Regions from separate parts of the Halomonas sp. 113 genome, predicted to be linked through region 3. Evidence: riboswitches for the same ligand, from Rfam matches in the RefSeq annotation. Region 3 holds a riboswitch; each other region holds the start of a gene.
The links. Region 3 has a riboswitch for thiamine pyrophosphate ahead of YERSI8AC_RS08875 (NUDIX hydrolase). Riboswitches for the same ligand answer to the same signal wherever they lie in the genome.
Positions count from the first base shown of each region.

Region 1: another riboswitch for thiamine pyrophosphate. It lies ahead of tenA (thiaminase II); the one in region 3 lies ahead of YERSI8AC_RS08875 (NUDIX hydrolase).
Region 2: another riboswitch for thiamine pyrophosphate. It lies ahead of thiM (hydroxyethylthiazole kinase); the one in region 3 lies ahead of YERSI8AC_RS08875 (NUDIX hydrolase).
Region 4: another riboswitch for thiamine pyrophosphate. It lies ahead of YERSI8AC_RS16620 (sodium:solute symporter family transporter); the one in region 3 lies ahead of YERSI8AC_RS08875 (NUDIX hydrolase).

Region 1 covers NZ_LR881453.1:1,230,947-1,238,186, reverse strand. Annotated here, with positions in the region: gene YERSI8AC_RS05830 (ABC transporter ATP-binding protein) at 1-418, shown strand, start outside; gene YERSI8AC_RS05825 (transporter substrate-binding domain-containing protein) at 490-1,266, shown strand; gene YERSI8AC_RS05820 (ABC transporter permease) at 1,333-2,052, shown strand; gene YERSI8AC_RS05815 (ABC transporter permease) at 2,062-2,892, shown strand; gene YERSI8AC_RS05810 (class II aldolase/adducin family protein) at 3,046-3,813, opposite strand; gene YERSI8AC_RS05805 (NAD(P)-dependent oxidoreductase) at 3,867-4,823, opposite strand; TPP riboswitch at 5,037-5,199, shown strand; gene tenA (thiaminase II) at 5,288-5,971, shown strand; gene thiC (phosphomethylpyrimidine synthase ThiC) at 6,003-7,240, shown strand, end outside.
Region 2 covers NZ_LR881453.1:146,766-154,005, reverse strand. Annotated here, with positions in the region: gene ampC (class C beta-lactamase) at 1-31, shown strand, start outside; gene YERSI8AC_RS00895 (cupin domain-containing protein) at 223-888, shown strand; gene YERSI8AC_RS00890 (DUF6164 family protein) at 885-1,253, opposite strand; gene gloA (lactoylglutathione lyase) at 1,263-1,799, opposite strand; gene YERSI8AC_RS00880 (hypothetical protein) at 2,044-2,388, shown strand; TPP riboswitch at 2,443-2,541, shown strand; gene thiM (hydroxyethylthiazole kinase) at 2,565-3,374, shown strand; gene thiE (thiamine phosphate synthase) at 3,364-3,996, shown strand; gene YERSI8AC_RS00865 (LysR family transcriptional regulator) at 3,993-4,913, shown strand; gene YERSI8AC_RS00860 (DoxX family protein) at 4,992-5,429, shown strand; gene YERSI8AC_RS00855 (DODA-type extradiol aromatic ring-opening family dioxygenase) at 5,509-6,246, shown strand; gene trhP (prephenate-dependent tRNA uridine(34) hydroxylase TrhP) at 6,239-7,240, opposite strand, start outside.
Region 3 covers NZ_LR881453.1:1,890,031-1,897,270, forward strand. Annotated here, with positions in the region: gene YERSI8AC_RS08850 (type 1 glutamine amidotransferase domain-containing protein) at 30-593, shown strand; gene YERSI8AC_RS08855 (App1 family protein) at 593-1,711, shown strand; gene YERSI8AC_RS08860 (zinc metallopeptidase) at 1,796-2,470, shown strand; gene YERSI8AC_RS08865 (class I SAM-dependent methyltransferase) at 2,620-3,354, opposite strand; gene YERSI8AC_RS08870 (thymidylate synthase) at 3,398-4,369, opposite strand; gene YERSI8AC_RS08875 (NUDIX hydrolase) at 4,433-4,996, opposite strand; TPP riboswitch at 5,054-5,157, opposite strand; gene cmoB (tRNA 5-methoxyuridine(34)/uridine 5-oxyacetic acid(34) synthase CmoB) at 5,289-6,317, opposite strand; gene cmoA (carboxy-S-adenosyl-L-methionine synthase CmoA) at 6,320-7,063, opposite strand; gene pgi (glucose-6-phosphate isomerase) at 7,223-7,240, shown strand, end outside.
Region 4 covers NZ_LR881453.1:3,502,656-3,509,895, forward strand. Annotated here, with positions in the region: gene YERSI8AC_RS16605 (zinc-binding dehydrogenase) at 1-659, opposite strand, end outside; gene YERSI8AC_RS16610 (NnrU family protein) at 705-1,283, opposite strand; gene corA (magnesium/cobalt transporter CorA) at 1,461-2,429, opposite strand; gene YERSI8AC_RS16620 (sodium:solute symporter family transporter) at 2,401-3,813, opposite strand; TPP riboswitch at 3,803-3,908, opposite strand; gene YERSI8AC_RS16625 (peroxidase-related enzyme) at 4,033-4,614, opposite strand; gene YERSI8AC_RS16630 (hypothetical protein) at 4,793-5,485, shown strand; gene YERSI8AC_RS16635 (CoA-acylating methylmalonate-semialdehyde dehydrogenase) at 5,574-7,073, opposite strand.

The sequences.
Region 1 (7,240 bases), 660 kb from region 3:
TATTCATGTGTTGGGCATGAAGCGCGACGAGGCCATTCATCGCGCTGAGGAACTACTCAACCGAGTGGGACTTGGCAGCAAGAAAGACATATATCCGGCCGTCATGTCCGGCGGGCAACAGCAGCGCGCAGCGATTGCTCGCGTGTTGGCCGTCGACCCGCTGGCCATGCTGTTCGATGAGCCCACATCAGCACTCGACCCGGAGCTGGTCGGCGAAGTGCTATCCGTGATTCGTGACCTAGCAGCCGAGCATCGCACCATGCTGCTGGTGACTCACGAAATGGCGTTTGCGCGTGATGTGGCCACACATGTGGTGTTCCTGCGAGAGGGCATAATCGAAGAACAGGGCCCTCCTGATCAGATTTTTGGTGACCCTCGCTCACCACATTTGAAGCAATTCATCAGTTCGGTGGCCTGACCGCCACCGATATCCCACCACTCCTGCAGACAATCTGGAAGACAACCCCGAAAACAACAGAGGTAATCCCCATGTTCAAGACATTCACTGCTACCGCCGGCCTTATCGGCCTGAGCATTTTCGCTGCCCCTGTGTTGGCAGATAGCTACAAGATCGGGCTATCCGCAGAGCCTTATCCTCCCTTTTATGCACCAGATGCCAGTGGCAACTGGTCAGGCTGGGAAATCGATTTCATCGAGGAGCTGTGTGACCGCCTGGATGCCAAGTGCGAGATCAAGCCAGTGGCCTGGGAAGGCATCATTCCGGCCCTGAAAACCGGCAAGATTGACATGATCATCGGTTCAATGTCGATCACCCCTGAACGTGCCGAACAAATCGCCTTCTCGAATAAGTATTACTCCAGCCCCACCGGCATCCTGGCGCGCAAGTCCACTGACATAGAGCCTACTCCCGAAGGCCTGGAAGGCGCCTACCTGGGCATTCAGTCGGGCACCAACCAAGAGCAGTATGCACGCAAGCATTTCGCAGATAGCGCCAACCTGAATGTCTATCAAACCCTCAACGAAGAGCTACAGGATCTGGTCGCTGGACGTATTGATGCCATCGTCGCCGACACCCTGGCGGTACAGACCTTTATCAACTCTGAGACCGGCCAATCCTGCTGCGAATACCGCGGCGAGGTGGCCAGCGACCCTGAACTCATGAGTGAAGGCATGGGAGTAGGCCTGCGCCAGAGTGATACCGAACTTCGCGAACGGGTCAATTCAGCCATCGACGCGATGCGCGCCGATAGCACCTATGAAGAAATTAGCGCCCCTTACTTCGACTTTGATATCTACGGCAGCTAATCCCCATCAGCAAAGGCCGCCCCCCCAGGCGGCCTTTGCTTTCCAATTTCACAAGGACAAGCCACTATGACGACTGTCTTCGATTTAAGCTTGTTGGCCTATGAGCCTCCCGGCTGGGGCAAGGTGCTGCTCGTCGGGTTCATGCGCTCGATCCAGCTGGCGGCGGGTGGCTATTTGCTGGGTATCCTGATCGGCATCGCAGGTGCCGCTGGCAAACTGTACGGCAATAAGGTCGTTCGCGACCTGTTTGAAATCTACACTGTGGTCATTCGTGCCGTGCCCGAATTGGTGCTGATGCTGCTGTTCTACTATGTCGGCAGCGATCTTTTAAGCCGTGCTTCAACCGCCATGGGGTTTGACAGCGTCGATATCGACGGCCTGACCGCCGGGATTCTGGTAATAGGCTTGGTACAGGGCGGCTATGCGACCGAAGTCTTTCGCGGGGCCATTCTCGCCGTCCCCCGCGGGCAGACCGAGGCGGCCCACGCCTTTGGCATGTCGCCCGCCCAGGTGCTCCGTCGGGTCACGCTGCCAGCAATGACACCACATGCCCTGCCCGGCATGGCCAACCTGTGGATGATTGCCACTAAAGACACCGCCCTGCTTGCCGTCATCGGCTTCAGCGAGCTCACACTGGTCACCCGGCAGGCCGCTGGCGCTACGCAGCATTACATTATGTTCTTTCTGGCCGCGGGCGTGCTGTATCTGGCGCTAACGCTGATATCAAACGTGGCCTTGCGCCGCTTCGAACGCTACGCACGGCGTGGTCTTGTCTCCACACGCTGAACTCAAGGAATGCCTGTGTCTGACCCTCAAACTCTGGCGTCGCTTACCCGACCGTCGCGAACGCCCACGTTAACCAAACTGCCGGGCCTATTTGAGCCTCACCGTATTATCCTGCTTTTGATATTCATCGTCGGTCTGGTGGCCGCGATTCAACTGATGGACTGGAGCTGGCTACCCCGCTACTTGCCCAAGCTCTGGGAAGGCCTGCAGATGACTTTGATCATGCTGGTATCCAGCGTGGTGGTGGGCTTTCTGATTGCTTTGCCTTTAGGGCTTGCGCAGGTCAAAGGAGCGTGGCCGCTGCGATGGCTAGCCACCGGCTTCTGCACCGTCATCCGTGGCACGCCACTGCTACTGCAGCTGTGGCTGTTCTATTTCGGGCTGGGAGCGCTGTTCGGCCAGTTCCCGGAAATTCGTGACTCCTGGGCCTGGGACTACCTGCGCCAGGCCTGGCCCTATGGTTTTATTGCCCTCACGGTTTCATTCGCCGCCTATCAGGGTGAGGTTATGCGCGGTGCCTTTGCCGGTGTACCGCATGGCGAGCTGGAAGCCGCCAAGGCTTTCGGCATGTCGCGTCGCAAGGTTTTTAGCCGCGTATGGTTTCCGCGTGCTGTTCATCGTGCTCTACCAACGCTGACGGGCGAGATCATCCTGCAACTGAAATCCACACCGCTGGTTGCCACCATCACCGTGATGGACTTGTATGCCGTCATCACCCAGGTACGCCAGACCACTTACCTGACTTACGAACCGTTACTCTTCCTGGTCGCCGTCTACCTCTGCCTGAGCGGCGTCTTGATCGTTGGGCTGCGCTGGCTGGAAAACCGCGTACCACACTAACGGTCACTGGCCTGTGCGAGCATCACGTTTGTCAACGCTAATTCAGGACGTGGTATAACCGAAAAGGGGCCGTCCAGCAGCCCCTTTTTGCTTGTATTGATATTCGTATAGTTCTGATACTGGCTTGCTTGCCGTGCTGGCAACCGCGCCGATTTAGTCTTTATAGCTTGGATCCAGCGCCTCAAGCGTGCGCAGGTGCGCGGCCCATTCGAGTTCAAGATCGCCGTCTTCATGAATAGTCTGGTCGTATTGGCGCGCCACGTGGCGCGCCACCTCTTCTGGCACCAGCCGTAAGGGCTGGCCAGTAGACTGCGCCGCCACCTGTAGCTCACAGGCACGCTCAAGATAAAACATATTGTTGAACATCTCTGCAGCCGACGCACCGGTCGTCAGCAGGCCATGGTTACGCAACACCAATGCCGGGTTGTCGCCAAGGCTTGCCACTATTCGCTCACGCTCAGCCAGGTTCAGGGCAATGCCTTCATAATCGTGGTAAGACACCCGTTCGTGAAACTGCAGCGCAATCTGGTTAAGCCGTGTTTCAAGGCCCGACTCCAGCGACGACACCGCCACGCCAGCGCGCGTGTGAGTATGCATCACCCAGGCCGCATGGTGGCTAGCAGTATGAATCGCGGAATGGATGGTGAAACCAGCCGGATTCACTTGTTCTGGGCTGTTATCAATCTTATGGCCATCAACGTCAATCTTCACCAGCGAAGAAGCCGTAATCTCCTCCCAACGCCAACCGTAAGGGTTGATCAGGAAACGTCCCTTCTCACCAGGCACCCGCGCGGTAATATGAGTGTAGATCAGATCCGTCATGCGATAGTGGGCGGCCAGACGATAGCAGGCTGCCAGCGCGATGCGGGTTTCTTGTTCGGCGTTGCTCTTCGTGGTGCGTTGAGGCTTATCGAGACTCATCAGGTGTTCCTTTGCAGCAAAGTGATTGTCATGCAACGTGTTTAGCGTTTACGTCAGTAACCGCGCGCCCGATCAACGCCCATGGCAAGCGGCTGCCCATCGCGAAGGGCGCGGGCGGTGTCGACAACCTGCCCTGCGACCACCTCTGGCAACGAATCACTAGCAATGTGTGGCGTGATGCGTAGGCACTCATGCTGCCAGAAGGGATGATCCGCAGGCAGCGGCTCTGCACGGAACACATCCAGGCTCGCCCCACCCAAATGGCCGTGTTCGAGCGCTAGGAGAAGATCGTACTCGACCAAGTGCTCACCCCGACCGATCTGCACCAACCAAGCGTCTTTGGCGAGCTTCGCGAACAGCGCCTTGTTAAGCACGTTTTCAGTGGTAGCCGTCAGTGGCAGCACATTGATCAGATAATCGGCGCCATCCGCTGCCGCCATGACAGCCCCGTCACCTGTCAGATAGGTCACGCCTTCAACCGGGGCTTGTGGCTCGCTGCGGCAGGCTACGTGTATAGAAAAGCCAAGCGCGGCCACCGCTTTCACCACGGCGCGCCCCATGGTGCCGTGTCCCAGCACCGCCACCTTTCTTGATGCTGGCGCGCGCATCGTCAATGGCGCCCAATGCGCCTTGGCAGCATTTTGCTCCAGGGTGGTGAACTCACGCTCACGATGGAGCACCTCATGCGCGGCAAAACCCGCCATCAAGTCGGCCTGATGTGGATCCCGCACCCGGGCGATATGTACTTCATCGCTCAGGCCAGGATGCGCCAGCAGGGCATCAACACCGGCACCGATAGACATCGCCAGCTCAAGATTAGGATAGCTCTCGAAAGCCTCGTCATTGGGCAACCAGCAGATCGCAAAACGCACATCTTCAGGGTTATCGATCTCATGGGGATGGCGCAGGACGACATCACTCGCTTCATCGCGCAAGGCGTTACCATAAATGGCATCAAGGTCGAGCGAATCACTGAGATAGACGCCTAAAATCGAGTTCGTGTTGGTCATGCAACTTCCTACGGTTCACATTCGAAATAGCAGTGGCTGTAAAACAGCCACTTGTTACTCAACTGTATAATAATTCACGTACCGATGCCATGAAACGCCATTACAGCACCTAAACTCTCATCGCTGTAATGATGCTAATAAATTGTTTCCCGATAACTTTCCATGTCATACACCCTTGCATCTCCCTCACCCGCCTCCTACACTCCACCAACGAACAGCTTGACGGGGTGCCGGTGAAATCCGGCTGAGATGGCGCAGGGCGTAGCAATTAATGCTGCCGAGCGCTGATCCCGCAGAACCTGATCCGGCTAATGCGCTGCTACTTACACAAGTTCGCAGCGAGGGTACCGGCGTAGGGATCAAGCGATGGCCACGGCTGCTCTCTCACGATCGCACGCCGCCCTTCTGCGCCACTCCCTCGATCTTTTTCGCCCGCCCTCCGGATCATTACCACCGGAGGAGTCATGGGCTACCGCTTTACTGATCTCACTACCACTTGCCAGAAAGATTGGCGCGCCTATATTGAGCACGATTTTGTGCGCCAGCTAGGCACCGCCACGCTGCCCGAAGCGTCGTTTCGCCACTATTTAAAGCAGGACTACCTGTTTTTGATTCACTTCGCCCGCGCCTATGCGCTGGCTGCCTACAAAAGCCCCACCCTCGCCGATCTTCGCCAAGCCCATGAAGGCTTGAAAGCCATTGTGGATGTGGAGCTGGGCCTGCATGTGGGCTTTTGTCAGGAGTGGGGGATTTCCGAGCAAGAACTGGAGGAGCTTCCCGAAGCCAGAGCGACGCTTGCCTACACCCGCTATGTGTTAGATACCGGCAACCGCGGCGACCTGCTGGATTTGCACGTGGCGTTGGCCCCCTGCCTGGTGGGCTACGGCGAAATCGCCAACTGGCTAAACGCCCAGCCTTCCACCCTGCGCGGCGCGCAAAACCCTTTTGATGCCTGGATAGCCATGTACGAAGGCGAGGAGTTTCAGGCCGCCATGCAGGCGGAGCTTGAATGGCTGAATATCCGCCTTGCCGACATTACCTCCGCCCGCTTTGCCGAACTGAGCAAGATCTTCCGCGACGCCACCCGCCTGGAAATCGACTTCTGGCAGATGGGCCTAGAGCTGATAGACCAAGACCTCACCCACTAATTCAGCAAAACAACACAAGGAAACGACAGTAATGACTAAGACCGTAACAAGCAAAACCAGCCACTTTTTAGCCGAAACCGCCCAGGTCGATGCCGCCGCCATTGCGCCGCTGCCCGGCTCACGTAAGGTATATATCGAAGGTTCGCGCCCGGATATCCGTGTGCCGTTCCGGGAAATTTCACTGTCGCCGACCAAAACCACCGGCATTGATGAAGAGAACCCGCCACTGCTGGTGTACGACACTTCAGGCCCCTATAGCGATCCGGATGCTAACAATGACCTGCGCCGCGGTCTGCCGGAACTACGCCGAGCCTGGATTGAAGAGCGTGACGATACCGAATTTCTATCAGGCCCCACGTCTGATTACGGCAACCGCCGCGCCAACGACCCGACGCTTGCCCAGCTGCGCTTTGATCTAACCCGCACACCACGCCGAGCAAAACCGGGCAAGAACGTGACCCAGCTGCACTACGCCCGCCAGGGCATTATCACCCCGGAAATGGAGTTTATCGCCTTGCGCGAAAACCAGCGCCGTCAAGCGCTAGGTACCGCTGAAGTAGAGCGCATTCTGGGCCATCAGCACAAAGGCCAGAGCTTTGGCGCCAGCCTGCCGGAAGAAATCACCCCTGAGTTTGTGCGTGATGAAGTCGCCAGAGGGCGGGCGATTATTCCCAATAACATCAACCACCCAGAAAGCGAGCCGATGATTATTGGCCGTAATTTCCTGGTCAAAATTAACGGTAATCTGGGTAACTCAGCGGTGACTTCTTCTATCGAAGAAGAGGTAGATAAGATGACCTGGGGCATCCGCTGGGGCGCGGACACCATTATGGACCTCTCCACTGGGCAGAACATCCACGAAACCCGCGAGTGGATTTTGCGCAACTCGCCGGTGCCGATTGGCACAGTGCCTATCTATCAGGCGCTGGAAAAGGTCAAAGGCGTGGCCGAAGACCTCACCTGGGAAGTCTTCCGCGATACGCTGATCGAGCAGGCCGAACAGGGCGTGGACTACTTCACCATTCACGCGGGCGTACTGCTGCGCTATGTGCCGCTCACCGCCAAGCGGGTCACCGGCATTGTCAGCCGCGGCGGCTCGATCATGGCCAAATGGTGTTTGTACCATCACCAGGAGAGCTTCTTGTACACCCACTTCGAGGAGATCTGCGAGATCTGCAAGCAGTACGATGTGGCGTTCTCCCTCGGTGATGGCCTGCGTCCTGGCTCAGTGGCCGATGCCAATGACGAAGCACAGATGGCGGAGCTAAA
Region 2 (7,240 bases), 1.7 Mb from region 3:
TATTCTTACCAAGCTGACTGAAGCGCCCTAAGCAAGCAGCCAGACAACCTGATGCCGCCTTCGTGAACTGCACCCCAATCGTTGGATATTCATCCAATGGTTGGGGTGTTTTTTATGGCGATATAAAGAAGATCAAACAACCGAAAGTTGCATTTTTTGCTGTCGATAAGGAGACTAGCACCCTCCCCCGTCACTTACCTTCACTGCGAAGAGCCCTTTCCCATGCGTCTAAACGCCGATTTTAGCCACTTTGCCTGTGTTACCCCGGAAGAGTATCAGTGGGTCGATTCCCCCAGCGCGGGGGTAGAGCGCATGATGTTTGACCGGATTGGTGATGAAGTTGCTCGCGCTACCAGCCTTGTGCGCTACGCCCCCAATACAAAGTTTGAGCGGCATACCCACGGCGGCGGCGAAGAGATTCTGGTATTGGAAGGCGTGTTCGCCGATGAGCATGGGCGCTACGCGGCGGGCAGCTACTTAAGAAACCCCATTGGCACCGGCCATACCCCGCAAATTGGCGAGGAAGGCGCGCTGATATTTGTCAAACTGCACCAGTTTGACCCCAACGACACGCTACAGTTGGCAGTGCCAGCGCATCGGCTGCCCTGGCAGCCTGATCGACGCCCGCGCATTGCCTATAAAATGCTGCACACCTACAAGCAGGAGCGCACCAGCCTGGAGCGCTGGTCGGCGGGCACCTCCATTACCTACCCCACGCTGCTGGGCGGGCTGGAGTTTTTGATTCTGGAAGGCACACTGAGCGATAGCGAACAGAGTTACACGGCAGGCACCTGGTGCCGCTACCCCAGCGGTTCTGCTCCGGCACTTACCGCCGGTGATGATGGCGTCATGATGTACCTCAAACGCGGCCATCTGCCAGCCGCTTAGCTTCGCGACATACCCAGGAACGGCAGCAGCGTAAGGGCGGCAATAAGCCCCACTGCTAGCAGTACTAACACGACCTGCACCGGGTGAGCGGCCAAACGACGCCACAGCGTCTCCGCGTCACCCCGCTCAACCGCCGCCTGATGCTCGCGTTGGGCGCGCTCAAGGCGCTCCGCCTGGTAGGCCTCTAACGCCGCGATGGCAGCGTCGTGCTGATGTGGATTGCGCAGCCAAATCGCGTCAACGCCCAGGCGGAAAAAGCCCGCCTGGGTTTCATAGGTATCAAAGCCATGGGCAGCGAGCAGGTCACGCACCTCCATGGCCTCTTCGTCGGTCACATGGCGCAGCCGGAACAGTAGTTCAGCCATTGGCGTGCCTCAAGAGTCGCTCTTCCCCACCATCAGGTCTGCCTGAATCACTTCGATCCAGTAGCCGTCCGGGTCTTTAACGAAGATAACATCTTTCATCTTGCCCTGATCGGAGCGTTTGACGAAGGTGACGTCATGCTCGTCGAACCACGCCTGGGCCGCTGCCAAATCCGGTACGTTGAAGCAGATATGCCCAAAGCCCTGGGGTTCGGCATTGCCATCGTGATAGGCGAAATCTTCCTGGTCTTCAGTCCCCCAGTTGTGGGTCAGCTCCAGCAGCCCTTTCTGGCTAAACGTCCAGGCGGTACGCGCTTGTGCATCGTCCGGAACGCTGTCGCTGGGTTCCAGGTTGGCCAGGAAGTAGAGCGAGAACTGCATCTCTTCGAAATCCAGCCGCCGCATCACCTGCATACCAAACACTTTTGAGTAGAACGCCAATGCCTGCTCAGTGTCTTTCACCCGCAGCATGGTGTGGTTTAAACGAAACCCTTGAGTTTGGGGCGGCGTAGCCACGACGCCGGGATGCTGCTCGCCTTGAAAACTCATTTTGCTCTCCTATCGCTGATGTTGATCATTGAATCCATTGAGCTTCACGTACCGCTTACCATGGGGGCTTTATGGCCATAATAACAGCCCTTACAAGCACGTAGGCAGTGTCGTATCGAGGTGCCGATAAGCGCACTGGCAATACTAAACAAAAACCCTACACTTATTCTTCATAAGCTTTACAAAAAGCAGTTCCCGCAACATGAGTGATGCCCCACCTTTGAGGCGTCTACAGGAGTTTTCCATGAGTGCGATCGATATGACGCTGGGTGACCACCTGACGCTAAAACAGCTTTCCAATGCGCTTCACAACGGTTTTTCGCCGATTGTTGAAGTCGAGTCGATGGATGGAATCTACAAAGTGCGTTTTCACCATGCTAACGGCGTGTCTGAGCTGAGCGATAACAAGGGCCACGTCAGTACTTTTCTGGGCACGGGCGAAATCCGCGATACCCTGGGCCAACTGGGCTTGACCCACGGCGTGCTAACCTTCGCCGACCAGTGTGGTGACGAGATGATTGGGGTCGAGGGTAAAGCGATGACACCTGATGAAATGCTTACCTACGGTACGCGTATTTCGTTTCGTTAGATTGCTATCGTCCGCATCCGGGGCTTTACAGGGCTACTTCAGGCAAGGATAGTAATCCCTCGACAGGGGCGCCCTCCGTTACGGTTGGGCTGAGAAGCACCCTTTGAACCTGAACCGGATAACACCGGCGTAGGGAGTCGTGGTAACGCTTACCACCTCCCTGCCGGGAGGATGCTATGACCCTACGCCCGCTTGGCGATTACCTTGAGACGCTGCGCTCAGTGACACCGCTGGTTCACTGCATGACCAACTATGTGGCCATGAACAGCACTGCCAACCTGCTGTTAGCCACCGGCGCGTCGCCCGCCATGCTGCATGCGCCTGAAGAAGTGGCTGAATTCACGGCTATCTCCGCGGGGCTGTCGATTAATATCGGTACGATCTCTGCCCACTGGGCTGACGCTATGCTCACCGCCACAGCGACTGCCGATCAGCATGCCATTCCCTGGGTATTAGATCCCGTCGCCGTTGGCGCCACGCGCTATCGCCAAACGCTGTGCGCGAAGCTGCTGGCCGCTAAACCCAGCGTGATTCGTGGCAATGCGTCTGAAATTCTTGCCCTTAACGGTTTAGCTAGCCAAGGCCGTGGCGTGGACGCCACAGCCGCCACCGACCAAGCCGTGGACGCTGCGATAGCATTAGCGCAAAAACACGGCTGTATTGTCGCGATGACCGGTGAAAGCGACTGGGTGACGGACGGCACACAGTACTACCGCATTAACGGTGGCCATCCTTTGATGCCCCGCGTAACAACGCTTGGCTGTGGGCTGAGCGCGCTAGTGGCGGGATTTGTGGCTGCCAACCGCGACGCCCCACTGGGTGCAACGGCAGCCGCGCTGGCCTGCTTTGCGGTCACAGGAGAGCGTGCGGGCAGCAACGCCAACGGGCCTGGTAGCTTTCAAGTGGCACTGCTGGATGCGCTGTATCAACTCACCCCTGACGACCTCACTACTTATGCCCAACTGGAGGCAATCCATGCCGCTTGATCTATCGCTCTACTTGGTCACCGATGCCACGCTCTGCCAAGAGTATGGTTTGGAACAAACGGTTGAGGCAGCGGTAAAAGGCGGTGTCACCATCGTGCAGTTGCGTGACAAGCATGCCAGCGACGAACAGATGATTGCCCAAGCCAAACGGTTAAAAGCGCTTCTGGCAGGCACCGGTGTCCCGCTGATCATTAACGACCGTTTGCAGGTGGCACTAGAAAGCCAGGCAGATGGCCTGCATGTCGGTCAGAGCGACGCAGCCGTTCAGCAAGCGCGCCGGGTACTAGGTGAGCAAGCGATTATCGGCCTGTCGATCAATACTATCGCCCAGCTGCAAGTCTCTCCGTTTGAGCTACTCGATTATGTCGGGATTGGCCCCGTGTTTGCCACCGAGAGCAAACAAGATCACGCCCAACCCATCGGCTTTGGCGGTTTAGCGGCGCTGGTCAAGGCGTGCCCACTGCCCAGCGTGGCCATTGGTGGGCTGAAAGCGGATCATGCGATTAGCGTACAGCGCGCGGGAGCGAACGGTTTAGCGGTGATATCGGCCATTTGTGGCCAGCCCGACCCTTACAAGGCAGCGCGCGCTTTTCAGATTTTCCAAGCCGATTCGGCGTCATGAATCAGTTAGAGCATATCGTCGCTTTTGTGCGGGTAGCCGAGTTGGGTAGCTATACCCGCGCTGCTGAAGCGCTGGATATTTCCCGCACTCGCGTATCCCGCCAGGTCATGGCACTGGAAGAGACATTGGGCGCGCGACTGATACAACGCACCACGCGACGACTACATCTCACTGAGGCCGGAGAACGCTATCTAGTCCGCGCCCAAGGGATACTGCAAGCGCTCGATGAGGCCGCCGCCGAGGTGGGCCAAGGTACCAGCGATGTGCGTGGGCGGCTGCGCGTTAATGGGCCGATGAGCTTTGGTACCCGCTACCTAGCGCCGCTCGTCGCCCAGTTTATGCACACCCACCCCGCGCTAGAGGTGCGCCTGGATTTGAACGACCGCCGTGTCGACCTGCTTGAAGAGGGTTACGACGTAGCGATCCGTATCGGCAGCCTGCCTGACTCCAGCCTGGTGGCGCGCCGACTGACGCGGTGCCGCCTACTGTTTTGCGCATCGCCTGAATATCTTGCCAACCACGGTGAACCCGACAGCGTTCAAGCCCTTGCCAAGCACCACTGCCTACGCTACCGCAGCGGCCAACAGAGCGCTGACTGGAAGATTGCCACGCAGTCATTGACGGTCAATGGCCCACTGGAAAGCAATAACGGCGATGTACTCACCCACGCCGCGGAAGCTGGCCTGGGCATCGCTCAGCAGCCCAGCTTTCTGGTCACAGAGAGTATCGCCAGCGGGCGTTTAGTGCCCATCTTGACCAATGAGCCAGCGGTACGGCTCGATGTTCATGCCCTCTACCCCGCCCGGCGCTACCTGCCCGCCAAGGTGGAACGCTTCATCGACCTGCTCACCGAGGCGTGGGGCGATCCGCCAGTTTGGGAGCAGAACATTGGATTGTCGCCCATTACGCAACAGTGATGTGCAAAATACGCTGATTATCTCGATCTTATCCGGCTGTAAAGTAGCGTCATCAACCACTCGATGGAAGCTACTACGATGACAACGCATACTCACTCTGCCCCCTCTCTACAGCCCTCTGTACAGCACTCTTTACAACCCCAGGCCATCTCGCTACTGCGCGTCGCACTGGGTGTGATGGCCCTTGCTCACGGTTTGCTCAAGGTGTTTGTATTTACCCTACCGGGCACCGTCGGCTATTTTGAATCACTGGGTTTACCAGGGTTTCTGGCCTACTTGACCATTGCCGCGGAAGTGGGCGGTGGAGCCGCCCTGATTCTGGGTGTTTACACCCGCTGGGTGAGCCTGGCACTGGTGCCGGTACTGCTCGGCGCTGCTTGGGTGCATCTTGGCAACGGCTGGATGTTCTCAAATGCCGGCGGCGGTTGGGAATTCCCGGTGTTCTGGACGCTGGCGTTAATCGTGCAAGCGGGCCTGGGCAGCGGCCGCTGGGTGTTAAGCAACCGATTCGCCTAACACCTAACACTAGCACCTAACCCTATTGCCAGCGCTTGCTTACCGCCAGCGTTGGCCATGCTGCTGAGGAGAGTTACTCATGTTACCTAGCCTGTTTATTTCCCATGGTTCGCCCATGCTGGCCCTCAATAAAACCCCGGCTCATGCCTTTCTACGTGAACTGGGCAGGCAGCTTGCGCCCAAGGCGGTGGTAGTGGTCTCAGCGCACTGGGAGAGCCTGGCGCTTAAGGTCAGCACCAGCGCCAAACCAGAGACCATTCACGACTTTGGCGGCTTCCCACAGGCGCTTTTCGAGTGCCAGTATCCTGCCCCGGGTGAGCCGAAACTGGCTGAACGGCTGGCCGTGTTACTGGGCGCCGAGCGGGTAGAGCGCGGCCTGGATCACGGCGCCTGGGTGCCTCTTTCACTGATGTTTCCTGACGCCAATGTGCCGGTTGTCTCGCTGTCACTTCCGGTGCGCTGGAGCAATGCGGAGCTGGCCACGCTGGGCGAGCGCCTGTCGGCTCTGCGGGAAGAGGGGATTTTGGTGATCGGCTCGGGCAGCCTGACCCATAACCTGTATGAAATCATGCCCCAGGAGAGCCCTGTGCCCGCCTGGGTAGATGAATTTGCCACTTGGGTAAGCGAACGCCTTATCGCCAATGATCGTGAAGCGCTGCTTAGCTGGGAGCGCGCACCCTATGCGCAGGAGAACCACCCGACCCCTGAACACTTTCAGCCATTGCTGGTGGCCATGGGGGCAGGAGGCGACGCAAAACAGCTGCACCACAGCGTAGAGCACGGTGTGCTTGCGATGGACGTTTATGCGTTTAGCTGATCGCTACCCCTAACGATTCAGATTGTGCTGCTCTGAAAGGCTTGAGATCACGCATTAACAGCGCAAACTCAAGCTGTTCAGGGGTAATGCTGACCTTGGGAACGGGGATTCGCACGCGATGCCCAGAACCAGGTGCTGCGCTCTGCGCTTCACCTCCTAAGTTCTCGATATGCTTGAGCACGAAGCGGTGATTGCCACCTGGCAGCATAAGCTCCATGCCATCCCCTACTTCAAAGCGGTTTTTAACCTCGACTTCCAACCTGCCACGAGCCGGATCGAAACCCAACACTTCACCGACGAACTGTTGGTGAACGCCGATCGAGTTCCCCTGCTCATAGCTTTGGAACTCACCGTGCACATGGCGTTGATAGAAGCCCTCGGTGTACCCTCTATTCGCCAGGTTCTCAAGTTCATCCATTAGCCGTTTGTTAAAGGGGCGTCCAGCGACGGCGTCATCAATGGCTTGTCGATAAACTTGCGCTGTACGCGCGACGTAGTAATGGGACTTGGTGCGTCCTTCAATCTTTAGTGACGCCACGCCCATTTGCGTCAGCCGAGCCACGTGCTGCACCGCGCGAAGATCCTTGGAGTTCATGATGTAGGTGCCGTGTTCATCTTCATGCACAGGCATCAGCTTGCCAGGGCGGGAAACGTCTTCAATCAGCGCCGAAAGCTCATCTGGGCTGCCGGCCGCAGCGCTACCACTTCCTTGGGCGGCTATTAAGTTGCCCGTGTCATCGTGGGTTGCCGCTATGGTGTTGTATTTCCAGCGACACGCGTTGGTGCAGGTGCCTTGATTAGGGTCGCGATGATTGAAATAACCCGACAGCAGGCAACGCCCTGAATAGGCGATACACAGTGCGCCGTGAACAAAGGTTTCGATCTCTAAGCCTGGGCACTGTTCGCGTATTTCGCCGATCTCTTCCAGTGATAGCTCCCTAGACAAAATGATGCGGCTGATACCCTGCCGCTGCCAGAATTGGGCGGCAGCCCA
Region 3 (7,240 bases):
ACGCAAATCATCACGAAAAGGAGAGCATGATGAAACAAGGACTAAACGGTAAGCGTGTTGCTATTTTAGCCGCAGATGGTTTTGAAGAGTCTGAGCTGAGCGTACCGCGCGCCGCCTTACAGAAAGAGGGTGTTGAGGTTCATGTGGTCACCCCCGACGGTAAAGGAGTCCGCGCTTGGGCGGAAACCGACTGGGGCGACACCTATGAAGCCGATAAAGCCCTTGCTGATGCCAGTGAGTCTGACTACCACGCCTTGGTACTGCCGGGTGGTTTATTCAACCCCGATGAACTGCGCATTAACGACGATGCCTTGAGTTTTGTAAAAGGGTTTTTCCAGGCAGGTAAGCCTGTTGCTGCTATTTGCCATGCGCCGTGGATTTTAATTAATGCGGGCGTGGTTGAAGGCCGCCGCATGACCTCGGTACACAGCGTCGCGCAAGATTTACGCAATGCCGGCGTTGAGTGGGTCGATGAGCCAGTTGTTGTGGACAGCGGTCTTGTGACCAGCCGTACGCCGAAGGACTTGGATGCCTTTAACGCCAAGTTACTCGAAGAGCTGCAGGAAGGGCGTCACTCCGGTCAACACGCTTGATGAGCGTATTGCGTCAGTGGACAAGCTTTATCAAAAGGCTTGTCCACGTTATTGCCAAACCTATCAAAGGAGACAGTAGCCGCGGCGGAATGGTGGTTCATCCTTACCGCGGCTATGGTTCCCAGCGTGAAGTTTTTGTCATGGGCCGGGTGTTTCGCCAAGCCGCACTAGGTCGAGCCATTCCTCGCCATGGCATGCTACGCGATACTGCGGACGTGGCACGGCGCGTTTTACGCCGGGGGCTGGCCGATGCGCAGGTAGAAATTCACATCGGCGAAAATAAGCTCTGCGTCGGCACGGATCGAGATGGCTATTACGACGTCCACTTACCGATTAGTCACACCCTGCCCATTGATGTCTCCTGGCACCGCGCCGATATTTTAGTGCATTGCTCGGGGCAGACGCCGGTACGTACTCACGTAGAAGTTTATGTACCTCCGTCAGAGGCGGATTTGCTGATCATCAGTGATATTGATGACACCGTTATGTTTACCGGGGTGGCGGAAAAGCTCAAAATGCTTTATCGCTTATTTGTTAAAAAACCTCATCGCCGCACCGCTTTCCCCGGTGTTGCGCCGCTTTATCAAGCTTTACATCGTGGCGTTAGTGAACGCGCTGAGCGGCCCATTTTGTATGTATCCCGTAGCCCTTGGGCGATATACGAAATGCTCGAAACCTTTTTTCAGATCAACCGCATCCCCGTTGGGCCGATTATCTTTTTACGCGAATGGGGCATCTCTTTGCGCAAGCCTTGGCCGCGCCGTGCAGAAGAGCATAAGCGCGAACTGATCGACCGTATGTTGACGCTTTATAATGATATGCCGTGTATTCTCATTGGCGATAGCGGTCAACACGATCCAGAAGTGTATACCGAGATAGTGAAAGCCTACCCAGATCGGATTAAAGCGATTTATATTCGTCAAGTGGATAAAAACCCCAGGCGCGAGCAGGCGATCCAGCGGTTGCGGGATGAGTTGGCCGGCATCCAGTGTGATTTAGTGCTCGCCGCAGATAGCGTGCTGATTGCCGAACACGCCCACGCCCAGGGCGATATCTCTGCCCACGGCTTAGCGGCAGTACAGCGCGAAGTTGAGGAGCACCGCAACGATCCCGCATAACGCTGTTGCCAAGTCAGTCCCCATGGTAAAAGTACGCTACGAAGAAGTGTGTTTAACGACGGTTATTTGTAGATAGGGGCTGCCATGGTTGTTGTGCTGATCATTTTTGCGCTGGCAGTATTTGTGCTCCCCAATGTTTGGGCCAAGTGGGTGCTTAAACGCCATACCCGCGGCCGTGACGATTACCCGGGCACGGGTGCAGAGCTTGCCGATCATTTGCTGCGCCGACTGGGGATTGAGGGCGCAAGCGTTGAGCGCACTGAGTATGGTGACCATTATGACCCAGAAACCCGCTGCGTACGTCTTTCACCGGATAACTACGATGGGCGTTCGCTAACGGCCGTCACGGTGGCTGCCCATGAAGTAGGGCACGCCATTCAGCATCACCAGGGTTACGCGCCGCTACTGGCGCGTAGCCGCTTAGTCGGCGTTGCCCAAAAAGCTGAGAAACTCGGCGCTGTACTGATGATGGCTGCACCTTTTCTGTTTTTATTGACGCGTCTGCCGGGTGGTTTGGCCATTGTAATTGCCATGGCGGTGATCAGCTTTGGCACCGCAGCGTTGGTACATTTGGTGACTCTGCCGGTTGAGTTTGATGCCAGCTTTAACCGCGCGCTGCCGCTCTTGAAAGAGTACGTCCCGCCTTACGATATGCCCGGTGCCCGGCACGTACTCACCGCCTGCGCGTTTACCTACGTGGCCGCCTCGCTGGCCAGTGTTATGAACCTGGGACGCTGGCTGGTGATTTTGCGGCGGTGAGCGTGTATTGAAGCTGTGTTTTCAGTGCCACTAAGTGTCTATGCATAATTTTTCGTGCATTAAAGGTTATAAAAAAATCAGTAGCTTACTAGATATTTATACCTGATTTACTTTTGCATAGGCACTTAGTTAATACCTATTGTCTGTCTTTATTGCTTTGTGGCGCGCAGTAGAATATAGGGTTTTGTGTCCTGTAGAGTGCGGAATTCACTCGTATGAACTGGCAACTGCGAATTGTCAAATGGTAGATTACGCTCTGTGGTTAGTGAAAGCCCCGCTGCGGCGAATGTATTTCGATATGTGGATAAACCCCATTGTTTGTCGACAATCTCTAATGGTTGCTGCCTTCCCGGTATCGTGAGGTAGACTGGGCGATTATCTCCGTCTTGATAGGAAATACCATGCTCTCCATTGCGGTAGGTCGGATAATCGACTCCGGTGGTTTGAGGATGAGTGTCGAGGATGTAATAGGAGCCGCCAGGTTTAAGTATGCGCATTACTTCCGTAGTGATGCGTACTAGTTCACGTCTTTCGGGAATGTTAATAAACAGAAAACAACTAATGACAGCTTCAAAACTGTTATCAGGAAATGGCAAATTTGGACCATGGATTTGCTCAAAGCGAAGACGGTTAGTGCCTGCGGATATTGCTTTTTCAATCATTGTTGGAGAGATGTCAACACCGGTGACATAGTCGAATCCGTCGTCTCTTAATCTTCTGGACACTTTGCCGCTGCCACAGCCGTAGTCCAATACACTAATTCCCTTGCCATAAGAGCAGGTTAACTCCGCGATGAGTGGTTGATAGCCAAAAGCATTCTCCACCCAATCATCATAAGCGTCAAAAAGCTCGGCGATATTTTGTTCAGTCCAATTAGTATTCATAAAAATAAATCCCCTAATATTTGCTCATGTATGAATGCTTGTACTATCCCCAGCGATTAATAAGAAACGGTTGATAGTAGGGGTTAATTATCTCTAACGCCTTTTGAGGCAGCGCATTCCCTATCTTGATTTGGCGATAGATCCAGAACAACATCAGCACATCTCGCCAATACGTCGTTAGGTTAAGATTAGCCATATCATTAAACGTCAACAAGCCGCTACGGATCTCTGACTCATATTCCAATAGTTTGCGTATGGTCGTCGGGGAGGTGCCAATTGGCATTAAAGGTACTGTGCCTGGCTGGGGTATAGTTTCATTACTATTCAAAAGTTCAAGCGCACGCTCATGTGTGCTTTCATAGACGTGAATAGAACCAACTTGATGTGTGTAGTGACCGATTTTGCAGCCTATGCGGGCAGCAATATACTCTTGCAAGAAAGTAAAAGAGAAAATATCGTTCAGCATGCCAACGTAGGCATCATTTGCACGCATATAGCTGACCATGTTCAACTTTTCTTCGCGGAGTAGCAACTGAAGACCCAAGGTACATGAAACGTCGATATTGCGTCGATAAAGATCTTCTTCCGCACTAAATATTTGAAGGACAGCGCGCTTACTGTCGGGATCGTCATTTTTAAGGATATCAATCACTCGTTCGATTTGATCGAGCGTGTCTGCACCAAAGTTTTTAAGACGAGCTCCGTAACCAGTACCAGGTAAGCTTATACCATCTGGGCTGTAGCGTTGCATTGAAGGGGCGTACCAGGAAATAAATGCTAAGTCGTTTTTACCTGATAAATACCATAACGCTTCTGCATAATTAAAAACAACATTTTGTTTGCGTATTTTGCTTAGACAAAAACGATCAGGAGGATTGTCGAGTCGGATATTGAAGCCAATGAGTTCTCGCTCTTTATTTCCTCTAGGTGAGTTAACATATTCATATTCAAAGCAGATTTTATGCAGTGTATCTCTGTAGAGGCTGGTGAAATTCGTATAATGTTTGTGCATCATTATATTCATCTCTTTCGGTGGACAAAGAGGCGTATTTTGCTGATACGAATGATGGCGAGTAGTTTAAAAAGCTGAATTGGAGCTGTGAATCGCGTTTGATTTTTCTTTGACGATCAAACTGTGCAAATTAAAGGCTTTCACGACAGTATCTGCGACGTGATCAGCTAAGGCTTCATTGAAGTTGAGTTTTCCGTTTATAACTTTCGCCCAGCGGCAGTCCGCAGCATCATCACCAGGCCGTAGCTCGCCATCAACGTAGTGACATAAAAGGGCAACCAAGGCGAAGTGGTGGTGACTTCCCTCTGGGTCATATCCGATTACTTCTACTACATCAATTAACGGTCCTACCAATGCTGTGATACCGGTTTCCTCCATTAATTCGCGCTTTGCTGCACAATGTAGGCTTTCTCCCGGTTCCACTGATCCTCCGGGGAAGCCCCAAGTGCCCCGTTGAGGTTCTTTACTGCGTTGGACGAGGAGAACTTCATTATTACGCAGAGTTACGGCGATTGCTGCCAAGCGTGGCTTGGCAAGTACGGAGTTCAGGCGGTTTTTATCAGACGTGTTAAAAGGGGAGGTACTACTGAGCGTAGATGCGTTAGCGGGCGTTGAGTTACCTTGCGACACGATACACTCCTGCATTGAGATTCGGATAATACAGGCGTAGGTGTCAAAACAGATTCATATATGGTTTATGTCCGTTCCTACGCCGGTATCAGCCGGATCAGGTTCAAAGGGTTTGGATAACTCCATCTCAGCCTGAATAATAGGCACCCCTCGGAAAAGTTACTGTTACTATGAGTTTTAGTATAAGTCAATATTTGGGGGGCAATTCAATGCGGCGGCTTGGCGGACGCCGGGGCGGTTTTGACACCTTCTTCGCACACTTGGCTAACGGCTAACGGCTAACGGCTAACGGCTAACGGCTAACGGCTAATTGGCCCGGCTTATTCGCCAAAATCACCGCCCGCCGCGGTGCAGGGTAGCCTTCAATGGTGCGGGTGCGGTCGTTGGGGTCGAGAAAATCAGCCAACGATTGGTAGGTCATCCACTCCGTCGAGCGCTGCTCGTCTAACGTGGTAACGGCTTCATCGACCACGCGCACGTTGGTAAAGCCGCAGCGCTCCAGCCAGTGGCAGAGTGCTTGAGAAGAGGGCAGGAAGTAGACGTTGGGCATGGCGGCGTAACGTTCGCCGGGCACAAATACGGTCTGCTCGTCGCCTTCGACTACCAGGGTTTCTAGCACCAGCTCGCCGCCCGGAACTAACGCGGCTTTTAGCTGCTGAAGATGTTCCAACGGGGCAGGGCGATGGTAGAGCACGCCCATGGAAAATACCGTATCGAAAAAGCCCAGATTCTCAGGCACATCTTCAATGCCCACGGGTAAAAACTGCGTTTTGCCGCCATCCGCATCACCCACAAAGTGGCGTACTGCCTGAAACTGCCAGTAGAAACGTGGCGAAGGGTCGATGATTAGCACAAAAGCAGCACCTGCCCCGGCCATCCGCCAAGCGTGGTAACCGCTGCCGCCACCCACATCGAGCACTTTGCGATATTTTAGCGGTGCCAGGTGTGGCGCCACTCTTTGCCACTTCCAGTCAGAGCGCCACTCGGTGTCGATATAAATGCCGCCTAGCTGAAAAGGGCCTTTACGCCATGGGGCAAGCTTTCTAAGCAGGTTAAAGCATTGGCGCTGCTGGCTATCGCTAAGATCGAGATCAACGCTGACGGTGTCGCTGTTTAAATCCACGCGCCGCTCGGCGGGCAGCACCGGAAGCTTGGCCACGGCTTTTTCCCAGGCGGATAAATCGCCGTGGCGGTTACGGTCAAGCCCGTGAGCTAACTGCTCGGGAAGCTTCGCTAACCAGGGCGTTAGTGAGGCATCAAGCGTAGCTTGATCTAAAAACGCCTGATAAATTGCGCGATGATCGTCGGGTAGTGGCGCCACCTTTAACCCTCCTTAAACGCAATCAGTGAGGCAAAGTTAAGGTACTGGAACCAGGTCATCGAACGTGGAAAACCTGCTTGTTTCAAACGACCATGAAGTGCATCGAGGGTATCCGGCACCAGTACGTTCTCAAGAGCGGTGCGCTTCTGGCTGATTTCCAGATCACTGTAGCCATTGGCGCGCTTGAAATCGTGGTAGCGTTCTACCCGCCAGGCGTTGTCGCGCTCGTCGGCGTCGACGGTTTTCTCCGAGAGAATCAGCACGCCGCCGGGTTCCAGCGCTGCATAAAGCCGCGCCAGTAGTGCATCGCGGTCGGCGGCGGGTAGAAACTGTAGGGTAAAATTGAGAATGATCATGCCCGAAGATGCATACTCGAGGGTACGAATGTCGGCTTCTTCGACCTGCATAGCGTACGCTGGGCACTCGTCAGCAAAGGTTTGCTGAGCCTGGGCGACCATGGCGGGCGATAGGTCAACGCCCGTATAGCGAAAGGCGTCAGGCGCCAGCGCCCCTGCCAGCGCAAGGCCGGAAGCGCCCAGCGAACAGCCTAGATCATAGACATGGGCGCCATGGCGCAGGTGGCGCTGGGCAATTAAGCTCAACATGCCAAGAATTTGCCCGTAGCCGGGTACCGATCGGCGGATCATGTCAGGAAAGCAGGCGACCACCTTTTCGTCGAAAGAGAACCGCGCGACTCGGTCAAGGGGTGTCGAAAAGATAGCGTCACGGTAAGATGCATCACTCATGGGCAAGCCGGGATCATGGAAAAGGCGTGCTAGTTTACGCGCCCTTAATTGACTAGAACAGGCCTGTCTAGCACAGACTCGTTTAGAACAGCCCTGTTTAAGGTTATTAACCTGTTTAATGAACCCCGCTGCAAGGATCGACGCCACTGGAGAAGCTAAATGGCCTCAGCATCAAGC
Region 4 (7,240 bases), 1.6 Mb from region 3:
TGGCTAACGGCATACGGAACCGCTCCCACAATACGGCAGAGCTGAATGAGCGCGGTGCCCACACCGCCACTAGCACCACTGACCAGCACACGCTCGCCAGCACTCACCTTGGCGGCAGTCATCATGTGGTAAGCCGTTTGATAAGAGCACATGCCCATTGAGGCCAATTCAGCGTCGTGAAGCTCGGGGTTGGGCACGTGATAAAACTGATCAGCAGGCACAGCGATATACTCAGCAAAGCCGCCGTCGGCTCCATGGCCATAGTAATCCGGGGTTAGATTAATATCACGGCGTTCATCGGCGTAAATATTAAAATCCAGCAAACCTCGCTGACCAATGCGCTCAGCGTCAACGCCCTCTCCCACCGCCACTATGCGGCCAGCGACGTCGGCGCCTTGAATACGCGGGAAAGTTAAGGTTGGCGTACCTCCCATGGCAAAGGACGTGACATCGCCTTTGTCCTTGGTAGGGTACAGCCCTTCACGCGCTTTGCGATCAGTGTTGTTCTTCGCCGTGGCGGTCACCTGCACCAGCACTTCGCCCGCCTTGGGCTGCGGCGTGGCGACATCCTGATGGTATTCCAGCTTTTCGATACCGCCATGTCCGATCAAAAGCATAGCAGCCATTGTGGTGGGCACCGTGTGTGTTGTCTCGGCCATGGAGTGACTCCTAGGTTGGGCTAACGTCAAACTGCTAAAAATAGATTAGCTAAAAACAGGGACGCCAATCAGTACTGTGTGCAAGTAAAAGGCAAACACCACATACGCTACCAAGCCGACGAGTACGGTAACAATGGTGGCCATTTTATGGGTGCTGACGGGCGCGGGCGGTGCAAGACGGCCACGTTTTTTGGCGGCTTTGAACGCCAGGATAGCCCAGATAAGAAAGGCAGCAAAAAAGATAATATCACCCAAGCGACCGTTGGCCAGCAGGTGAGCAAAAGCCCAGACTTTCACCGCCAGCATCATCGGATGGCCAAGTTTGGCCTTAATCGCGTTATGCGGAATGTATGCCGCCACCAGCATAATAAAGGCCGGCACCATCAGCAGCGCCACCGCATGGCGCATTCCCATTGGCGGGTACCAGATATAGATGGGATCAAGGCGCATCTGGCCAAAACCGTATATAGCAATGGCCAGGCCAACGATGGATACCGCCGAATAGGCGACTTTCCAAGTGGTTTCGCCATGTTTCGCAATCTGCTGCTGACGCCAGTTTTCAGCAAAGATACGTACAGAGTGGCTGCCTAAAAAAATCAGCAGCCCGATAATCATAATCGTCATGGAACAACTCCCAGTGAAAACGCTAGTCGACGGCTTTATGCCTTATAGTCTTGGTCGCTGGAGAGGATGCCACACTCAGCCACCGACCACCTATGCATGGGTCAACTTTTTGTTTCCTGGAGTCGTTCTATGGGGAGACTAAACCCCGTCCTTAAAACCTGTCCTTAAAACCTGTCCTTAAAACCAATGCTTGCGCTTAAATAGCCAAATCATGACACCCGCAATACCCAACATGGCTCCCCAGACAAAAAAGTAGCCATACTGATAACGCAGCTCGGGCATATTTTCGAAGTTCATACCGTAAATCCCGGCAATAAACGTGAGCGGCACAAAAATCGCGGTAATCACCGTGAGCACCCGCATGGTGATATTTAGCTGGTGGGAGGAAATAGAGATATAGCCATCGATTAGGTCACCGCAAATGTCGTAGTACATTTGGGTCAATGTGTAGAGGCGTTCGAAGCGATCCGCTACATCGTTGATGGCGTGCAGGGTTTCGCTCTCTTCCCGCGGTAAATGCTCATAGTCATAAGCGGTGAGTTCTTGGGTAATCCCCTGGTGGTAGCTAAAGATGCGGCGCATTTTAACCAGCCGGGAACGGTAAGTGATGATCTTGCGCATTAGCACATCATTACCATTTTCCAGCAGTTCGTCTTCCAGATCGCTTAACGCCGTTTCGAACTCAAGCAGGCTATCGATATAAAAGCCCGCAGAAATATACATCACCCGCAGCGCGACATGTTCCGGCGAATGGGCCAGCAAGGCTTTACCGTGCTCGTTGAATAGCCGTTCTATGGAGAGCGCTTGGCCGGGATGGAGGGTGACCAGAAATCGCTCCCCCACAAAGAAACAGACCTGTTGAGGCAGATAGTTTAGTTCGGCATCAAAGGAGGAGATGCCACGATAAATAATCAAGGTGTGATTATCAAACTCTTCAATTTTTGGCGGATGGCGCTCTTTGTGGGCATCTTGAATCGCCATGGGGTGAAACTCAAACGCCTCTAAAATCGCCCGCTCGCTTTGTTGGGACTCGCCCTGCATATCGATCCAGATATGGCTGCCAGGCGTCGCCTGCCAGACAGCCAACAGGCTTTCATCCCCCTCGTGGGTCTCACCTTCAGGGGTAGTCAGAAGAGTTCGAATCATGGATGTCCTTGCGAATAGCTAGCGTTAAGTAGGCTAACAGCACACTCACCAGCGTTGAGGCGATTAACGCCCCGACGAATGGCCCCAAGGTAGGGACACTGCCCGGAAAACTGGCGGCCACCATCCCGGCGACCAAGCTTCCTTGGCTTAACCACCCTGGGAGAATGGCACCCAGCAGCCCCGCGATGCCACCTACAATGGCGGCCAGTGGCGTCATTCGTTGCCACAGGCCCAACAGCACAGGTACCACAATGGCAGCACACAGCAGGTCGGCAATCAAAAACAGACGCAGTACTGACAACCCCTGCAAGGCAATTAATACCACCGGTACCATTACTACCACTGTCACCCAGCGGGCAGCCACCAGTGATACGCCCTGCTGCTCGCTGCGCGCGACCACCAACGAGGCAATACCATTTTGCAGCGTATCAACACTGGAGGCCACCAAGGTCACCGCTAATACCAAGGCGGGTAGCGTCAGCCAAACAGGAGCATCACTTAACAGGGCAAAAAATGGCATCGGCGGCTCGCCTAATGGCACACCACTTATCGCGGCCAATACACCCAGACCACCAATCACCATGACGACGACTACCGTCATTGCGCCACCTAACCATGCCCCGCGCCCCAGGCTTTGATCGTCTTGAGCGGCCCACACGCGCTGCCAATAGCCTTGATGGAAGAGATTGGCCGCGGTAACCGCGATCACTAGCGTTAACGCTACGCTGAGCGCACTGGTGATGGGAATGGCAGGAAGCGCAGCCTCGTTGGGAATAGTGGGAAGCCGCCATAGGGCCATGCCACCGACCACACACAGCAGTACCAGTAACAACCACGCCTGCCAACGGTCAGTGGCAAGGCTGGCCCGTAGACCACCTGCCGCAGTATAGATGAGCGTGGTAAGCGCCACGCCAATAATCACCAGTGCGGGGGGCACATCGGAAAGCAGCGCGGTAATGGCGCCAATAGCGGTTAGCTCGGCAGCTAAAAAGCACGCCATATAGGCGATTGATACCAGCGTTACCCAGCGCCTTACACCAGGGCCATAGCACGCTTCGGCAAACTCGGCGATGCTGCGCCCCTCGGGCAGCGCCCGGCGAATCTTCGGCCCATACAGCCCCAAGACGATAAACGGCAGCGCAGAGCCTAATGCATAGCCTGCCAGGGCCAGCGGGCCAACAAAGGCGCCGATTTCAGGAGGAGCAAAGAGAATCCATGCGCCCATGCCGGAGGCAAGGAAGGAGAGCCCCAGGGTAGATGCCGTTTGCGAGTTACGGGCGGTGACATAGTCATCAAGTGGGCCATTCACCCAGCGAGCCCGGAGGCCTAAGTAAGCAAAGCAGCACAGCGCCGCACCAAGCACGGCTAACGTTAGGTAAAGCATGTCGCACTTCCTCCGCCGGTACGAACCGGATCAGGTTCCAGGGTCTGCGTAGCCGCATCTCAGCCCTTTTATGCAGGGCTCCCCTGGCGACAGTGAATGTAGGTGTTTTGCTAAGCGCTTTTTCTAAGTACGTTTTTGGGTACTGTTCGAAGCGCTGTCTCAAGAACTATTCTCAATCAAAATCATAGCTTAGTAAAGTTAAGGTGCGCTGGTCGCCTCTTAGCGAGGCACTCGCCCCATCAGGTAGAACTCCTCATTGGGTGGCGTACCTGCCAGGGTAACCAACCGATTCGACAAGCCAAAAAACGCCGCGATCGCGCCTATATCCCAGCAATCCTCTTGACTAAAGCCTACTTCCAGCAGGCGGGCAAGCCATTCATCAGTCATTTCACCCACATCGATGGCACAGTGCATGGCGAAATCGAGCATCACCCGGTGGCGCTCGCTAATCGGCGCCACCCGATGGTTGATCGCCACTTGGTCAGCGAGTAGCGGGTCTTTACTGTAAATGCGCACCAGTGCCCCGTGAGCAACCACACAATATAGGCAGCGATTACGTGCGCTGGTAGCCACTACAATCATCTCTTTTTCGGCTTTGGTGAGGGTATCTGATTCGCGCTCCATCAACGCATCGTGATAGGCAAAAAAAGCACGAAATTCAGCAGGGCGATGGGCCAACATCAGAAAGACATTGGGCACAAAACCCGCTTTACCCTGAACGGTCAAAATGGTATTGCGAATATCGTCAGGCAGGTCATCCAATGTTTCAGGCACGTTAAAACGACTTAATGATGAAGACATGCTCACCTCTTTCTTGTTAAGTTTAGCCATCTCATAAAAACGGCTTAGCGGTTGTGTAACAAAAAGCTGAATTAAGAGGCTTTTATTCAGCCGCCCTACTCGCCATACTGAAGATTCGTTCTGTGACAAAAAAACATGCGCTACTCTTAATAAACAGTTCGTTCAAAGGGACACTGTCATGAGCCATAACGAAGCCAAGGAACATACCCCCGGTCGTCTAAACGAGCTGTTTACTGACCCTTACCGAGCATTTGAAAATGATACCGATGAGCGTCAGCTGCACATTCGTATAATGCTACATATGCTGCTTGCCCGCCCAATGACACGGGGTCAAATGACACTTCGCGTCATTCATGGCTGGGAAAATGGCGGCTGTGAGCCCGAAGACCTCCAGCATGTCGACTATACTCTTGATGGCGTTCCTGACTTTAAGCGCGCTGTACAAGATTTTGAACACGCTTCTAAGCACAACACACCGTTACCTGCCGACAACAGCGCCATTCTTGCCGCCCCGCTTGCCAATGCAATTGCAGACGCCGAAGCCGAAGGGCAAGACCTTACCAACGATATTCGCGAGACCCCTGCGCGCTGGCCAGCCTTTGAGGGTGGTTTGGCACTATATACGCTGTTTAAAATGTACCATCGGCTGATTTATGGCGAAGATGACACCTACCGCTGCACGCAGTGTGTAACTCCGCTGGGAATGCGCGAAATACATGAGTTTCACCTTGAAGAGGGTGAGTTTGCTCTGCTCGTCCCCCCTGCTGAACACTTTATGGGTAAGGAGTCGCTGTTAGTATTGCATGAAAGCCAGCTCGGCCCCATTGAACAGCTGCTTGAAGAGAGCCTTCCGCTGTTTGACAACTTTTAAGCCAGCCACCTGGCTTGATCTGCCAAGCGGTTAACCGACCTCGTTAGCAACTGGCCCCGCTTAAGCGGAGCCAGTTAGCGCCACTTTTTTAACCCAGCGAAATCGTGCTATTAATACCGCTGGAAACATTCTCGGGTTCAAACCAACGTGCCGTTACGGTTTTTGTTTGTGTCCAGAATGCAATCGCCTGCTTACCATTGGGCCCTAAATCGCCCAGCTTTGAAGCCCTTGACCCGGTGAAACTAAAGTAAGCGACCGGTACGGGGATTGGCACGTTAATACCAATTTGTCCAACATCGATATCGGTTTCAAACCGGCGCGCTACCCAGCCTGAGTTAGTAAAGATGGAGGTACCGTTGCCGTTGGGATTGGCATTGATAAAGGCAATCGCCTCATCCAGGGTTTCAACACTGACCACACACAGCACGGGGCCAAAAATCTCTTCGCGATAAATGGTCATATCGGCGGTTACATCGGCAAACAGGGTCGGCCCCACGAAGTTACCGTTGGGGTAACCCTCTACCTGAACCTTGCGACCATCAACCATCAGTTTGGCGCCCTCTTTCTCCCCTGCATCGATTAAACGTAGTACACGATCACGGGCAGCAGGTGACACCAGCGGGCCCAAGTCCGCATCAAGCTGAGTGCCTGGGCCTACTTTCATTGCTCGCGCCGCATCTACTATATCGCTTAGCCACTCGCGTGCCTCGCCGACAAGCACCACTACCGAGTTCGCCATGCAGCGTTGGCCCGCAGCGCCAAAAGCTGAGCCCAGCAGGTTGTTGATCGCTTGACTACGGTTAGCATCAGGCATAACCACACAGTGATTCTTGGCGCCCATCATCGCCTGCATGCGCTTGCCCGCCGCTGCTGCACGGTTATACAGCAGCGACCCCACATGGGTAGAGCCGATGAACGAGAGCGCTTTGATATCCTGATGATCGGCAATTTGATTGGCCACGTCCGGGCCACCGTGCACTACGTTGAGCACGCCCGCTGGGATACCCGCTTCATGGGCTAGCTCCACTAAGCGCATGGTGGAGCTGGGATCCTGTTCGGAGGGCTTAAGCACAAAGGTATTTCCGGTGGCAATCGCCAGCGGGAACATAAAGCAGGGCAACATAATCGGGAAGTTAAAGGCGGTAATCCCAGCCCCCACCCCCAGCGGCTGGTGCATGGTGTAAACGTCTACCTCGTTGGCAGCGTTTTCGGCTAATTCACCCAACTGCAACGAAGTAATCGAACAAGCGTGCTCTACCACTTCCAGACCACGACCCACTTCGCCTTCCGCATCGGGCAGGGTTTTACCATGCTCCTCGGTGATAAGTGCCGCCAGTTCAGCGGTATTGTCGCGAATCAGCGCCTGCAGCTTGAGCATGATGCGCATGCGTTTCCCCAGCGGCACTTTACGCCACTCCTTGAACGCCTCTTTGGCACTACTGATAGCGCGTTCTACTTCGTCAGCGGTACAGAACGGCACTCGAGCCACTACTTCTTGCGTCGCGGGGTTGACCACGTCGCGCCACTCCTGGCTCTGTGACTGCACGGGCTGGCCATCGATATACATGGGAATTTCGCGAACGGACATAGCGTTGCTCCTATTTATGGTTGTGGTTGTTATGGGTGCGAGTATTAAAAAAGCTGTTTTTAAAACGCATCGCGGTAAGGCAAGTACACAGGGTATAGCAGCAAGTTGACGTTAACGTCAACCAAGTATCTCATGAGTAAACAAAATCTACGCCAGGACGTCAATTA